Regions from separate parts of the Diaphorobacter sp. MNS-0 genome, predicted to be linked through region 3. Evidence: predicted binding sites of a transcription regulator. Region 3 holds the regulator's gene; each other region holds the start of a gene.
The links. The regulator sigma-54, encoded in region 3, starts transcription at its own class of promoters, with help from an activator protein. The targets are predictions, from matches to a motif close to TGGCANGNAANCTGCTTT.
Positions count from the first base shown of each region.

Region 1: a site for sigma-54 is predicted at 2,714-2,731, ahead of K2L43_RS18010 (pilin). Genes of this name have one in related genera too.
Region 2: a site for sigma-54 is predicted at 1,433-1,450, ahead of K2L43_RS01015 (TorF family putative porin). Genes of this name have one in related genera too.
Region 4: a site for sigma-54 is predicted at 2,825-2,842, ahead of K2L43_RS01210 (phenol hydroxylase subunit). Genes of this name have one in related genera too.

Region 1 covers NZ_CP080761.1:3,801,617-3,805,379, forward strand. Annotated here, with positions in the region: gene K2L43_RS18005 (fused MFS/spermidine synthase) at 1-2,043, opposite strand, end outside; gene K2L43_RS18010 (pilin) at 2,163-2,666, opposite strand; gene K2L43_RS18015 (FHA domain-containing protein) at 2,900-3,535, opposite strand; gene K2L43_RS18020 (Stp1/IreP family PP2C-type Ser/Thr phosphatase) at 3,640-3,763, opposite strand, start outside.
Region 2 covers NZ_CP080761.1:227,547-231,309, reverse strand. Annotated here, with positions in the region: gene K2L43_RS01025 (ammonium transporter) at 1-259, opposite strand, end outside; gene glnK (P-II family nitrogen regulator) at 306-644, opposite strand; gene K2L43_RS01015 (TorF family putative porin) at 665-1,396, opposite strand; gene K2L43_RS01010 (YifB family Mg chelatase-like AAA ATPase) at 1,615-3,153, shown strand; partial or broken gene K2L43_RS01005 (methyl-accepting chemotaxis protein) at 3,199-3,763, shown strand, end outside.
Region 3 covers NZ_CP080761.1:393,666-397,428, reverse strand. Annotated here, with positions in the region: gene K2L43_RS01930 (class I SAM-dependent RNA methyltransferase) at 1-836, opposite strand, end outside; gene K2L43_RS01925 (thioesterase family protein) at 833-1,276, opposite strand; gene K2L43_RS01920 (RNA polymerase factor sigma-54) at 1,280-2,857, opposite strand; gene lptB (LPS export ABC transporter ATP-binding protein) at 2,910-3,662, opposite strand; gene lptA (lipopolysaccharide transport periplasmic protein LptA) at 3,686-3,763, opposite strand, start outside.
Region 4 covers NZ_CP080761.1:266,421-270,183, reverse strand. Annotated here, with positions in the region: gene K2L43_RS01225 (aromatic/alkene/methane monooxygenase hydroxylase/oxygenase subunit alpha) at 1-1,198, opposite strand, end outside; gene K2L43_RS01220 (MmoB/DmpM family protein) at 1,239-1,508, opposite strand; gene K2L43_RS01215 (aromatic/alkene monooxygenase hydroxylase subunit beta) at 1,547-2,539, opposite strand; gene K2L43_RS01210 (phenol hydroxylase subunit) at 2,577-2,792, opposite strand; gene K2L43_RS01205 (sigma-54-dependent Fis family transcriptional regulator) at 3,091-3,763, shown strand, end outside.

The DNA of each region.
Region 1 (3,763 bases), 510 kb from region 3:
CGTCAAGGCGCCCACACCCTGACGGGTAGGTGGCGGCACAGGCATTGCAGTAAGCGCAGTGACTGCCCTGTCGCTACCGGCCTCAAACAGGCCCGGCTGCCGCTTGATCTTGTCAATAACGTACAAAGCCACCAGCAAACTGATCACCGCTGCGAGCAAGGTACCGCCATCGCGCCCCGCAGCAGGCAAAATGGCGTAGCCGCCCAGCAATGCACCCGCAGCGGCGCCCAGCACATTGGCGCCGTACAAAGGTGCAATCGCACGCCCTGTAGGAATGCCCAGGGATCTCAAGCATTGGAACACCAGTGGCAGTGTGGCTCCCATCAAGACAGTGGGCACCCCCAAAACAAGGGCTCCCAAGGCCATACGCAAGGCAGTCAGTGCAGGCGCATCGGGGGGCGTATCCAACGCCATTGCCACATACAGACTTTGGATACCAGAAAAAAGAAACGGCGTAATCACCGCATACAGTCCAATGGCGGCTTCAAATACGGCATACAAATAAAGTGGCCGTTTGCTACGTTCTGCCAACCACCCCCCTAGCCAGGCCCCCAATGCCATTCCGCCCATATAGGTCATGAGAACGGTGTTGGCGGCCAATGCAGTCCCCCCAAAGGTCACGCCCAGTGCCTTTGCATATACCACTTCATACACCAGACCTGCCAAGCCCGAGAAGAAAAATATACCAACCAACCAACGCTTTCCCGCAAGCTCTGCAGGCAAGACGCTGAAAGAAATATGCGTAGAAGCACTATTGGATGGCTCCCGAGTATGCTCCTCGGACCACACCATGCGCACATACCACACCAACAGTTGAAGTGCCACCACAGCACTCCACACCGAGAACAATTGCACAAACCATAGATGTGTCTGCAACCACACGGGCGCCAGGCGCAGCATGAGCATCCATGCCACAAACGTAGCCAGCGCCAACCAATGAAGCACTCGCTGCCATGCAGGCGCCTGCCGACGGAGCGGCGGGTCAATCAGCCACAAACCCATGGCCACTGAAAAGGGCAACGCCACCACCAAGTCAATGACGTAATGCTCACCCAGCGCCAAAGTGGCCCAAGCAGTACCGAGAGTGAATACAAATGCAAGTAGGGCAATCCATTTATGCCGGAAAGCTGCCGACACCATAAATATCAAAATGGCGCCGGAGAGATGCATGGACGGCATGGCATTGCGCATTGCCTGCGGTACGCTCACAAGTCCACTTGACATGTGCTCCAGTGGCGGCATGCTTTTCGGATACAAGCCCTCAAACGCTGCAATTGGGGCAGTCGCAGGCAACCATGCATAGCACAGGACCGCAACAAAGAACGGCACGACCATGGTCCGCCAACCATGCAGGCTTCTGTTTTTTTGCTCTCGAATCAACCAGGCAATTTGCGGAAAAAACATGACCGCCAGCAGAGAGTAAATAAAAGTAGTCGTCGATTGAATCCACGCCGGCATGGCATCTGCCATCATGGCGACCGACCGACCCCAGTGGCCGTATGCGGCGTCAATCATCCAGAGATTCACATCATGAGTCAGCGGCAACAACACGGGGGTCACCTGGAGAGTGCCGTGCGTTGCAACCCCCAATGCCAACGAACCCAGCAACACCCATAGAAAGGCAGTGGATCCTTCTGACACGGCTCTCTTCTCTGCTTTCGCCCGCACAACATCCCATATTGCTTCAATCGCCAACCAGATTCCCGCAGGAATACCCAGTATATATACCGAAGAAAAATAATGATACTTTCCATTCCCCCATGCGAACAAGTAGATCGCCAGCACCACCCCCAACCCAACCAGAACCAATTTGCACCGAGCTGATAAATTGATCCACCCTGCCAAATACATAAATATTGCCGCACCAGAAAACGGGAATATCAACTGCAGAAATACCCCTTCAAACCCATTTTGCTTCTGAACAAAGGAAACATAAAATGAGGAACCATAAACAACAAAAAAACAAACCTCCGACACCAAAGCCATCAAGAGCAACACACTCCCCCAAAGCTTCAATTCCTGCAAATCTTTTTTATCGATCATGGTTTTTCAGGCAATAAACAAACAGCCAACAGAATATCTTGCGCAAATCAATGCTGCCGGAAATATTATCCATCAATAAAAAAGAGCGCCAAGGCGCTCTTTTTTGACACAGGGGATAATTATTTGCACTCGGACGGAGCAAAGCGCGCCGGCAGAGAACCTGCCGCAAAGCCTGCAAAACCTGTGGCCGAAGCTCCCGCCGCCGCACAACGCCATTGCGTCGCCTGGGCTGGGGGAGTAAAGGAAGCCGTGCCCACCGGCAGTATCGTACCCACAGGGGCGTTGGGCGTGTAAATCAAAGTGCCGTTGCCTGCAGCCGCCGTTGTGGTCAGCGTGATGACACCAGTACCGGAAGCAATGGCGATGGACGTTACGTTGCGGCTTGCCGACGGGGAGGTATAGCCCATTGCATAGCCATTGGCGTCAGACGTGGGATTGCCCGATGCCAGAACGTCTGCCACATTGACCTTGGCGGCAGAAACACCCACCATGCCTTCAGACACACGGGCACGCACCGTATAGTCTTGGTACGCAGGCAAGGCCACAGCAGCCAAAATACCAATGATGGCCACCACGATCATCAGTTCGATGAGGGTGAAACCCTGTTGCATAAAGCGCTTCATATATCACTCCTTTGAGAGTTAAAAATCCGTCTTTCGACTGCCATCTTCATGCACGGATCGTGCCAAGCCCCAGATGCCTTGCCACTCCCATCCCGGCGACCTTCACCCCGCAAGATGACATATTTGTCGCACCCGGATGTCACATGTGCATGAATATATGGAAAAACCGCCGCTAACGGCTTTTAAAAGCGAAGCGCTAATGATCGCCACACTAGCGTTGCCCTCTGCACGCTCTAGCCCTGCACAAACTCCATCTCAGTGCTGGCCAGAGCGATGCGGTCACCATTCTTGAGAGTTATGGGGTCCACTCCAATGGGCGTACCGTTCAGGAACGGAAAGTCCCCACCCTCCACATGAGCCAGGACGAAGCCGCTGTGCCGCTTGGTGATGGATGCCACGGCCACGCCGGGCTTGCCAATGGTGGTAACCACTTTTGTCAGAGCCACCTCACGGCCGGCGGCGGGGCCGTTCATCACCCGCACGGCGGCGCTCAGCACGACTGGCGCAGGGGCCGCAGGCTTGGCCAGCGGCGGCAACATGCCGGGCTTGAAGACCATCGTCTTCTCATAGTCATGCCCAGGCTCTTCGTGCAGGAAGCGGATCTTGTACTTCCCCAATTCCACCGTGTCGCCGTTGCGCAAAGGCTGTCGCTTGATGGCCTTGCCATTGACGTAGGTGCCGTTGGTGCTGCCCAGATCCTCCACTTCCACATCATCCCCATTCATGAGGAAGACCGCATGTTCACCACTGACGGCAAGGTTGTCGATGACCACGTCGTTGTAGGGGCGGCGGCCTACCGTTGTGCGTTCCTTGGTGAAGGGGACTTCCTTGATGACAACTCCATCGATCGACACGACCATTCTGGGCATGATCACTTTTCCTTATCCAAACAACTTAGCTAGTAGAGGGAAGTAGCAATTTCCGGGCACAGGCAAATGAAGCCCTGGCGGTCGGGCTGAGCTTGGCGGAAGGGTCACGAGGTGCGCAGCAGGCGCGCCATGAGGCCGCCGCGTTTTTTGGCGTCTTGAGCGAGTTGCGTTTGCGCCAGCACTACGCTGATGTTGTCCCGCCCTCCCATGGCGTTGGCCATGGCCACC
Region 2 (3,763 bases), 170 kb from region 3:
GGATCACGAGCAGCGTGGAGGTCAGCATCCAGGCGGTGTCGCCCGAGTCCACCTTGGGCGCGGCGGGCGCCTCTGCCGCGGGTGCGGGTGCGGGTGCCGCAGCAGGTGCTGCGACGGGCTCGGCAGCGGGCGCAGGCGCGGGGGCGACGGCCACGGGCTCCGAAGCCGCCGCGGCCGCGTCGGGTGTCTGGGCCAGCGCGCCGGCGCCACCGGCCAGCAGGCTTGCACCGATCAGTAGGGAAGCAAATAGTTTTTTCATGGCAGATCTCTGGGTCGGGAGGGACGAATGCCTGTGCGGCGCGCGCTCACAGGGCTTCCTGGCCGGTCTCGCCGGTGCGGATGCGCACCACCTGCTCCAGGTGCGCCACGAAGATCTTGCCGTCGCCGATCTTGCCGGTGCGGGCCGCGCCTTCGATGGCCTCGATGACGCGTTCCACCAGCTCGTCGGCCACGGCGGCCTCGATCTTCACCTTGGGCAGGAAGTCCACGACGTACTCGGCGCCGCGGTACAGCTCGGTATGGCCCTTCTGGCGGCCGAAGCCCTTCACCTCGGTCACGGTGATGCCCTGTACGCCGATGTCCGACAGGGACTCGCGCACCTCGTCGAGCTTGAAGGGTTTGATGATGGCGGTGACCATTTTCATGATCGGTTCCTTGTCGAGAGTTAAAGGGTCTTGGTGAGGGAGACGATCAGGCGGGCCTTGTTGGCATCGCCGAAGAAGCCCTTCTTGTTGGCTCCGGCAACCGCCGCGGACAACGACAGGCCGGCGCCGAAGTCGTAGGCGCCGCCCACGCTGTAGTCCACGTAATTGGGCACGCCCAGATCCTTGATGTCGCTGGCAAAGCGCGTGTAGCCCACGGACGCCTTCAGCGTGACGCTGGGCGCAACCTCCTGCGCAAACGCCAGGTTCAGGTAGCCCGTGTTGCGCCCACGGTTGCTGGAGGTCTTGGCGCCCGCCCAGCCGAAGTAATCCTTGGACACGGTGTGCGAGTACTTGGCCGTGAACGGGCCGTACGTGGCCGCGCCGTACAGCTCGGTGGTGTTGCCGTTGGTGTTGCCTGGGTACACATACGTGAGCGCGCCCACATCCAGGTCCACCTCGCCGGCCTTGAATTTGTAGCCACCGTAGAAGTCGGCCTCGATGGAGTTGCCGGACAGCCAGTCCACGCTGGAGTTCCAGTTGCCCACGTAGAAGCCACTGTCGCCAAAGCTGTAGTCGAACCCGCCCTGGATGGCCGGGTTCACGGCCTTGATGCGGTTCACGTCCTGGTCCTGGCCGCGGAACTTGTAGTTGCTGGTCAGCGACACATTGGCAGTGAGCTGGGCGCTGGCAAGGCCCGGTACGGCGACGGCCGCAAAAGCGAGGGTCAGGGTCTTGAGGGAAAAGCGGTGCATGGTTCCTCCAGTGTTGGGCGACGGTTGACACCCCTCAATGCATGGACCGTGCCACCCCGAAATCCGCCCCGCGACGGCCTGCCGGGTACCATCCTGAGACATACGTGCAGTCACAGGGGTTGCAGCCCGGCGCATTTCGCACCAGCCTGGTGCAGGGCTGCCCTCTTGCGCATCCCGTCGCCATGGTTGCACGCACATGCCTGGGGAGATCCGTTGCGATGAGTCTTGCTTTGGTGCAAAGCCGCGCCCTGCTGGGCCTGCACGCGCCCGCCGTTACGGTGGAAGTACACCTGGCCAACGGGTTGCCCAGCTTCGCGCTGGTGGGCCTGGCCGATGTCGAGGTCAAGGAGGCGCGCGAGCGCGTGCGCTCCGCGCTGCAGAACGCCGGGCTGGAATTCCCGGCCAACAAGAAGATCACCGTGAACCTGGCGCCGGCCGATCTGCCCAAAGACTCCGGCCGCTTCGACCTGCCGATCGCGCTGGGCATCCTGGCCGCGAGCGGGCAGATCGACGCGGCCCGGTTGGACGGCTGGGAGTTCGCCGGCGAGCTATCGCTGTCGGGCCTGCTGCGCCCGGTGCGCGGCGCCCTGGCGACCAGCTTGGCGCTGCGCGCGCTGGCGCAGCCCGTACGCACGGTGCTTCCCCCCGGCAGCGCCGAAGAAGCTGCGCTGGTGCCGGGCACCGAGATCTACCGCGCGCACCACCTGTTGGACGTGGTACGCCAGTTCGTGCCCGTGCCCCCGCCGAACGATGATGGCGCGGACGACGGCGGTTGGCAGCGGCTGCAACCCGCGCCGCCGGCCCCGGCCACCGATGGCCCGGACCTGGCCGACGTGAAGGGGCAGGCCGCGGCCAAGCGCGCACTGGAGATCGCTGCCGCAGGCGGGCACGGGCTGCTGCTCGTGGGGCCCCCGGGCTCGGGCAAATCCATGCTGGCCCAGCGTTTTGCCGGGCTGCTGCCCCCGATGGGGGTGGAGCAAGCGCTGGAGAGCGCGGCCATTGCCAGCCTGGCCGGGCGCTTCAGCCCCGCGCAGTGGATGCAGCGCACCACAGCCAGCCCGCACCACAGCTGCAGCGCGATCGCACTGGTGGGCGGGGGCTCGCCGCCGCGCCCGGGCGAGATCTCGCTCGCGCACGAAGGCGTGCTGTTCCTCGATGAATTCCCCGAATTCGCCCGCAGCGCCCTGGAGGCGCTGCGCGAGCCGCTGGAGAGCGGGCGCATCACCATTGCCCGGGCGGCGCAGCGCGCCGAGTTCCCGGCGCGCTTTCAGCTCGTGGCGGCCATGAACCCCTGCCCCTGTGGTTTTGCGGGCTCGCACCAGCGCGCCTGCCGCTGCACACCCGACCAGATCGCGCGCTACCAGGGCAAGCTCAGCGGCCCGCTGCTGGACCGCATCGACCTGCATGTGGAGGTGCCCGCGCTGCCGCCCGAGGAACTGCTGGGCGCCCCGCCCGGCGAACCCAGCGGCGCCGTGCGCGAACGCGTGGCCCGCGCGCACGAACGAGCGCTCCAGCGCCAGGGCAAGGCCAACCAGGCATTGCAGGGTCAGGAGCTGGAACAGATGGCGGCGCTGGACGCGCCGGCCGCGCGGTTCCTGCAGGCCGCGGCGGCGCGCCTGGCGTGGTCGGCGCGCAGCACGCACCGGGCCCTCAAGGTTGCACGTACTATTGCCGATCTATCGGGTTGCGAGACCGTGGGCGCCGCCCATGTGGCCGAAGCCGTGCAATACCGGCGCGCCCTGCGCGCACCGGCGTGACGCGCCACCGCTGCCCTTCCTTGTTTGAATCCTCCTGAAGATCCTATGAAAAACCTCAGCATCGGCACCCGCCTAGGAGGCGGCTTCGCCCTTGTCCTGCTGCTGATGGCCCTGATGACGGCCTTTGGCGTATGGCGCCTGCAGACCGTGGCGCAAGCCACCAACGAGATGACGCAGCAACCCTTGGCGGTAGAGCGCATGATCAGCGACTGGTACCGCTACGTGTACAGCGCGGCGCGGCGCACCTCGGCCATCGTCAAGAGCACGGACCCCTCGCTCGGCCAGTTCTTCGCGGCGGACACCGCCACCTCCACGCGCGAATCGGCCGAGCTGCAAAAGCGTATCGAAACACTGCTCACCAGCGACGAGGAAAAGGCCCTGTGGGCCGACATCCAGAAGGCGCGCGTGACCTACCTGTCCTCGCGCGACCAGGCCGTGAAGGCCAAGGCCGAGGGCCAGCTGGAGGAGGCCGAACGCCTGCTCACCCAGGTGTACCTGCCCGCCACCGACCAGTACGTGGCGCTGATCCAGCGCCTGCTGGACATGCAACGCGCCCGCATCGACGCCACGGCGCAGGGGATCAATGTCACCTATGGGCAAAGCCGGCTGT
Region 3 (3,763 bases):
GCATTGCGCTGGGCAAAGTCCACCATGCGGTGCGACACGTCGCTGCCAAAAATCGGCACCGAAGCCGCGGTAACGGCGCTGGCCGCTTCATCCTTGATAGCAGACCAGACATGCGCCTGGTGCGGCAATAGCTTCTCGAAGGCAAAGCGCCGCTGCAGGCCCGGCGCGATGCGGCAGGCGATCTGCGCGGCCTCGATGACCACGGTGCCGCTGCCGCAGCAGGGGTCGTACAGCGGCAGCGGCTGCTCGCCATGCGGGTCCCAGCCGGTGGCGGCGATCATGGCGGCGGCCAGCGTTTCCTTGAGCGGCGCGTCGCCCTTGTCCTCGCGCCAGCCGCGTTTGAACAGCGGCTCGCCCGAGGTGTCGATGTAGATCTGGGCGCGGTCGCTGGTCAGGTGCAGGTGCACGCGCACGTCGGGCCACTGCGTCTGCACGTCGGGGCGCACGCCGGCCTTGGCGCGGAAGCGGTCGGCCACGGCATCCTTCACGCGCAGCGCGGCGAAGTTCAGGCTCTTGAGCGGGCTGTGCTGCGCCGTCACCTCCACCTTGAAGCTCTGGCGCGGGGTGAACCAGATCTCCCAGGCCACGTCGGCCGCGGCGGCATAGATGTCGTCCTCGTTGCGGTAGGGCCGCTCGGCCAGTTGCACCAGCACGCGTTGCGCCAGGCGGCTGTGCAGGTTCAGGCGCAGCGCGTCGCGCCAGGAGGCGCGCAGCAGCACGCCCGCGCGGCCCACGAGCAGGTCCTGCCCGGCCAGCCCCGTGAGGCTGTGCACCTCGTCGGCTAGGTAGCCCTCCACGCCAGCGGCGCAGGGCAAAAAGAGTTGAAGCTGGTTCATTGCGGCTGTGCTGCGCGCTGCAGCAATGGCTGGAGCACGGATTCAGGAATGGGTGCGGGCTTGCGGGCCGCACGGTCGATGAAGACGATGCCGGTCTTGCCGCGCGCGATCTCGCGCCCCTGGCTCTTCTCGGTCAACCGGAAGACGAGGTCGAAGCCGTAGCGGTTGAAGTCCTGCGGCGTCATCTCCACGCGCAGCGTCTCGCCGTGGAACGCCTCGGACTTGTACTGCGCCACGATGTCGCCCACCACGGTGGACAGGCCCGCCACGTCGGCCTCGGGGTAGCCCAGCGACTTGAAGAAACGCACGCGCGCCTCGGACACGAGGCTGAGCAACTGCGCGTTGTCCAGGTGCCCGCCCTGGTTGACATGGCTGATGTAGATCTGCAGCTCGGTACTGAAGCCGAAGTGCGGGGGAAGGTCGAAGACGACGCGTGCCATGGTTCAAAGTGCCTTGCGGAGGTTGGCCGGGGCGATCTTGAGCGCCTCACGGTATTTGGCCACGGTGCGGCGCGCACATTCAATGCCCTGCTCCTTGAGCATCTCGGCGATCTGGCTGTCCGACAGCGGCTTGTGCGGGTTCTCGGCCGCGATGAACTGCTTGATGAGCGCGCGCACGGCCGTGCTGGAGGCGTTGCCGCCGGTTTCGGTGCCCAGCCCCGAGCCGAAGAAATACTTGAGTTCGTAGGTGCCTTGCGGCGTGGCCATGTACTTGGCGGTGGTCACGCGGCTGATGGTGGACTCGTGCAGGCCCAGTTCATCGGCAATGTCGCGCAGCACCAGCGGGCGCATGGCCAGTTCGCCATGCACGAAGAAGTTCTTCTGCCGCTCCACGATGGCGCGCGACACGCGCAGGATGGTGTCAAAACGCTGCTGGATGTTCTTGATGAACCAGCGCGCCTCCTGCAGCCGTGCCTGCAGCGCCTGGTGGCCTTCGCCACGGCCGCCGCGCAACGCACCGGCGTAGATGTCGTGCACGCGCAGGCGCGGCATCACGTCCGGGTTGAGCTGCACGCTGAAGTTCTGCTGTCCGCCGCGGCCGGTTTTCTTGACGATCACGTCGGGCACGATGATGTTGCGGTCCACGTCGGCAAAGCGCCTGCCCGGGCGTGGCTCCAGCCGCGCGATCAAGGCCATCGCGGCGCGCGTGCGCTCTTCGCTGGTGCCGCAGGCCTGCGCCAGGCGGCGCACGTCGCGCTTGGCCAGCAGGTCCAGCGGCTGGCCGCAGATGGCCAGCGCGGCCTGGATCACGTCGGGGTCGCCCTCTTCGTCCTGGTCCATCGCACGCAACTGCAGCGTGAGGCATTCGGCCAGTCCGCGCGCGCCCACGCCCGCGGGCTCCAGGCTTTGCAGCAGGCGCAGCGCCACGGTGAAGCGGTGCACCAATTCATCGAGTTGCTCGGGGTCTTCGGTGCCCGCCAGGCTGGCGGCCAGGTCCTGCAGCGACTCGTCCAGGTAGCCGTCGTCGTTCAGCGATTCGATGAGGAAGCGCAGCGCGGCCATGTCCAGCTCGGACAGGCGCAGCGCCAGCGCCTGGCGGTGCAGGAAGGCCGTGAGCGACTCCTGGCTGCGGGCCAGCTCGGTGGCGTCCACCTCGTCGTCGCTCCCCGCGCCGGCACCGTTGCGCGCCGGGGCGTCGCCGCCCCACTCGCTGTCGTCGGGCGCCAGGTCTACCGAGCCGTCGCCTTCCCAGTCCGCGGGTTCGGCCGTCGTTTCGGCGGTGGAGGTTTCTGCATCATTTTGGCTTGTAGCGCTTTCCTGTCCTGCGCTGACAGCTCCTGAATAAATAGCATCCTCGGCTTCGCGGTCTTGCTCGCTCACCGGCGCATCAGCCTGGGCCAGGCCGAACTCCTCGCGCGGGGCCTCTTCCAGCGTGCGCTCCAGGAAGGGGTTCTCGTCGAGCATCTGCTCGACCTCCTGGGCCAGCTCCAGCGTGGACAGCTGCAGCAGGCGGATCGACTGCTGCAGCTGCGGCGTGAGCGCCAGGTGCTGCGAGACGCGCAGCGACAGGCCGGGCTTCATGGCCTGCAACCCGCTGTCTGGTCCTGCATCGTGCCGTGGTCGCCCATCACTCTCACATGCGGAAGTGCTCGCCCAGGTACACCCGGCGCACTTCCGCGTTGTCGACGATGTCCGACGGCGTGCCCTGTGCCAGCACCTGGCCGTCGCTGATGATGAAGGCGTGGTCGCAGATGCCCAGCGTCTCACGCACGTTGTGGTCGGTGATCAGCACGCCAATGCCGCGCGCCTTGAGAAAGCCAATGATGCGCTGGATCTCGATCACGGCGATCGGGTCGATGCCGGCGAAGGGTTCGTCCAGCAGGATGAAGCGCGGCTGCGTGGCCAGCGCGCGCGCGATCTCCACGCGCCGGCGCTCGCCGCCCGACAGCGCCAGTGCAGGCGACTTGCGCAGGTGGTCCACGCGCAGTTCCTGCAGCAGCGCGGTCAGGCGCCGCTCCACCTCGGCGCGCGGCAGGGAGCGGCCGGCCTCGTCGGTCTGCAGCTCCAGCACCGCGCGCACGTTGTCTTCGACATTGAGCTTGCGAAAGATCGAGGCTTCCTGCGGCAGGTACGACAGGCCCAGCCGCGAGCGCCGGTGGATGGGCATGTCCGTCACGTCCTGCCCGTCGATGCTGATGCGGCCGCCATCGCTGCGCACCAGGCCGACGATCATGTAGAACGACGTGGTCTTGCCGGCGCCGTTGGGGCCCAATAGGCCCACCACCTCGCCCTTTTGCACGACCACGGACACGTCCTTGACCACCTTGCGGCTGCCGTAGGACTTCTCCAGGTGCAGCGCCTCCAGGCGGCTGACGCCTTCGCTCATGCGCGCATCGTCCAAGCCCGCGCTCACTTCGCGCCGTCCAGGCTGGGGCTAGTACGCAGCGCGGGCGGCTCGGTGCGCACGGGCGGCGTGGCGCTGGTGCC
Region 4 (3,763 bases), 130 kb from region 3:
GCATGGGCAGCGTCTTGTTGTAAAAGCGCTTGCCCTGTTGCTGCTGCGCGTGGAAATGCTCGAAGCGCGGCCGGTAGTACTTGTCGAAGGTGTCGGGGTACTTCTCGGACAACCAGTTCAGCTCGTCTTCCTTGGGAATCCAGGTGTGGAACGGGGCGGCGGCCGCGTAGTTGTAGAAGCCGCTCCAGGCCTGGTGCGTGATGTGGTCCTTGCCGGCGCAGGCTTCCTTCCAGCCCTTGGGTTCGCGGATGCCATAGCGGGCCAGATCGCGGAACAGGGCGCCGCCGTTTTCCTCGCCGTACATCTCCCACGCTTCCTTCCAGCTCATCACGCGCTTGGGCAGCATGTAGTCCTGCATCATCCCGACGATGGTGAGCAGGCGGTAGCCGCGCCAGAGCCACTTGTCGATCCACTTCTGCACGATCGGCACGTTGGCCGGGTCCTGCTCGAGCATGAACTTGATGCACTCGATGCCCAGGGTCATGTGACGCGATTCGTCGGACTGGGCCGAGAAGCCAAACGTCACGGTGCTCATGTCGCCGTTGTGGGCGGCGCCGGACATGAAGGGCACGAACAGCAGGTTGGTCAGCACGTACTCGAACGAGAAGCTCACGGCGGTGAGGAACTCGAACGGCCCTGCGGTGGAGGCGTCTTCAAAAAACGACTTGGGCACGGACAGGTACCACACACGGTCAAACATGTGGGGTGCCTGGTGCAGGCCATTGAAATACTTGTTGTAGTGCGACAGGGCGTGGGTTTCGGTCTGGCAGTGGCGCAGCTCGTCAATGGACTGCATCTGCGCGGCAACGCGGGCACCGGCACCGGTGAAGTGGCGGCCCACATGGGCAAAGCCGCGGTGCGCGAGGTACTCTATCGGGGTCACGGCCTGGAAGAAGATCTTGATCGCATTCACATAGCGCGCATCCGAAATACCCAGCTGGCCATTGTTCTGCGCAAAGGCCTCGATCACGGCATAGAGCTTCTTTTCCTTCTCGCCCTGGTATTTCCAGTAGGCGTCCATGGTCAGGCGAAACGGGTCTTCCCATTTATCCCAGTCGTGGATCTTGATGCCTTCGTACTTGTCGAACGGAAAGACCTTGTCCATGGGCTGGTAGGTCGTATCCCAGGCCAGGCCGCGCGTCATGGCGGCGTAGCGGTCCTTGAGGCCCAATTTCTTCTTGATAGCAGGTGCGTCCATGGTGTTATCTCCTGGTTGTTGGGTGAAACGGCCGGCTGGCTCAGTGCTGCCAGCTCAGTGAAAACTCGTCGTCGTCTTCGTCGATGTAGCCGGAAAGCGTGACGAGGTTGACGTGCAGCTGCTGCAGGTTGAAGCGCTGCCCGGTCTGCTCTTCGATGGTTGCGCGCCGAATGACAAGCCGACCGGGCGCGTTGATCTTCACGAGCCCCTGCGGATAGGTGGCTACGGCTTCGGCGTTGTCGGCCAGGATGGCGTCCACAACGGGGCGGGACTCTTCGTTGTCCTGAAAGGCAATGAAGACGCTGGAGATGACGGAGGCGTTGGGGGTGTTCATGGTGATGACCTCCTTCAGACAGCCAGGCCGCACTTGCGGGCACGCGCGTCCAGCGCCGCGCGCACGGCAGTCAGGGCCGCGCTGCCTTGTGCGCCCAGCGCCATCTCTGCCACCGGCGCCAGCGCGGCCTGCGCACTGTCGGCATAGGTCTTGAACCAGCCGGTAATCAGCGCGCGGTTGTCGTCCGATGCGGCGGCGGCCACTTTGATGACCGCGTCCACCCAGCGTGCGCTCTCGTCATGCCATTCGGGCATGAAGGCCGTGAGCATGGCCACCGCCGTACCGCCCTGCACCGCAAGGTGGTCGTCCACGAAATGCGTGTAGATCAGTGGGTACAGCAGACCGTCGAGCGCCAGGTTCTGCGCCACAAACAGCTCGAACGGGTCGTTGACGACCAGCGTGTCCTCCACCAGCTTGCGCAGTCCCTGCCAGCGCGGGTCCTGCAGCCAGTCGTTCTTGCCGGCTTCCAGTGCGCCGGGCTCGCCCAGTGCCAGCCCCAGGCGCGTGAGGTACTGCGCAACCGCCAGATGGTCCATGGCATGGAACATGGCCGGTGCAGTGAACGCCGTGCCATAACCGCGTGAACAGATCGTGCAATTGTTCATGTTGGCGCCCCAGGCCGCGTGGCGCAGCGGCATGAGCACCTCGCAGGCTGCGGCGCGCTGCGCGTCAGGAATCTTGTCGATCAGGCCGCGCGACTCGACAAACTGGTAGTTGGCCTCCATCGCCTCTTGCTGGCGCGCACGCGCCATGGTCCAGTTGGCGTAGTAGAACTGGCGCGGGTCGCGCAGCGCGTCCCAATCGGCCAGCTTGACTGCGGTGCGCGCGGCATCAAACAGCTCAAACTCGGGCTCCCAGGTCGGGCGGTAATGAAAATTCACGGCGGGCTGTATGCCCAGCGTGGCTTCAAGGTAGCGCGACGCGGGCTTGTCGCCCGTGTAAGCAGCCACGCGGGCGAAGGTGTTGCGCAGCGGCTGAATTTCGCGCGCCTGCAAGTCGATGTTCATGGGGCTTATCTCCTGGTCGTGGTTGTTGGGGCAGGGCTCAGTCATCCAGGTGGCGCACGCGGTGCGCCGCGCAAAAGGCCTCGAATGCCGGTGCGGGGAGCATCAGCTCCACCGACAGCTCAGGCCATCCGATCGAGAACGAAAACTCGACAAGGCCGTTGTCGCGGCGGCCCAGCACGCGAACGAACCGCTGCGACAGATCGCAGACGGGTTGCGGGGTGGTGGCGGGCGCCTCGGTGGCAGTGCAGGTCATGGCTGTCTCCTGTTCGGTTTTGCGCCATCTGTTTTGCACGGGCCATGCCAATGCTGGCGTTTTGCGCGCAAATATCGATAAATCCAGGGTTAATCCCTAGCAAATCGCGTCAAAGAGGCCCGCCCGCAGGTTGGTAGCCGCCGGCTGCGGCACCCGCGGACAGCCCGGAGCCGCGATTGCTGCACAGCAGCATGATGTTTTGATGAGACCCAGGGGTCAGCCAGTTCATGAAATGATGAAAAACCTCCCCGGGTCGATCCCGATGGACGACCACCCGCTGTTTATCGATACTTTTTTCATGCCAGCCACCACCCTGCCCCCCTACCCGTCCGACGCCGACTTGCGCCGGCTGGTGCACTTCTCGCCCGTCGATGGGCGCATCTGGCTGGCTGATCAGCGCATGCTGCTGGTACATGCGGCGGCCTTTCAGGCGTTGCGGCGCGAGCTGGTGGCCAGCCTGGGGCCGGAGCACGCCCGCCGCTTGCTGATGCGTGCGGGCTACGCATCGGGCGAGCGCGATGCGCTGCTGGCGCGCCAGGTGCGGCCGGGCGCATCGCTGTTCGACGCCTTTGCCGTCGGGCCGCAGCTGCACATGCTGGAAGGCGCGGTGCGCGTGCAGCCGCAGGTGTTCGAGCACGACGAGGCAGCAGGCCACTTTCACGGCATCTTTCAGTGGGATCACAGCTGGGAGGCCGAGGTGCACCAGCGCGCCTGGGGCCCGCAAGGTGCGCCCGTGTGCTGGATGCTGCTGGGCTATGCCTCGGGCTACACCAGCGCGTTCTTTCGGCGTCCGGCCCTTTTCAAGGAAGTGCAATGCACTGCCTGCGGCCACCCGCACTGCCTGATCGAGGGCCGCTTTGAGCACGAATGGCCCGACGGCGAGCAGCTGGCGCGCGACTACGACCCTGACTCCATGCTGGTGCGCCTGGGCGAGCTGCAGTCGCAGGTGGATGCGCTGCGCACCCAGCTAC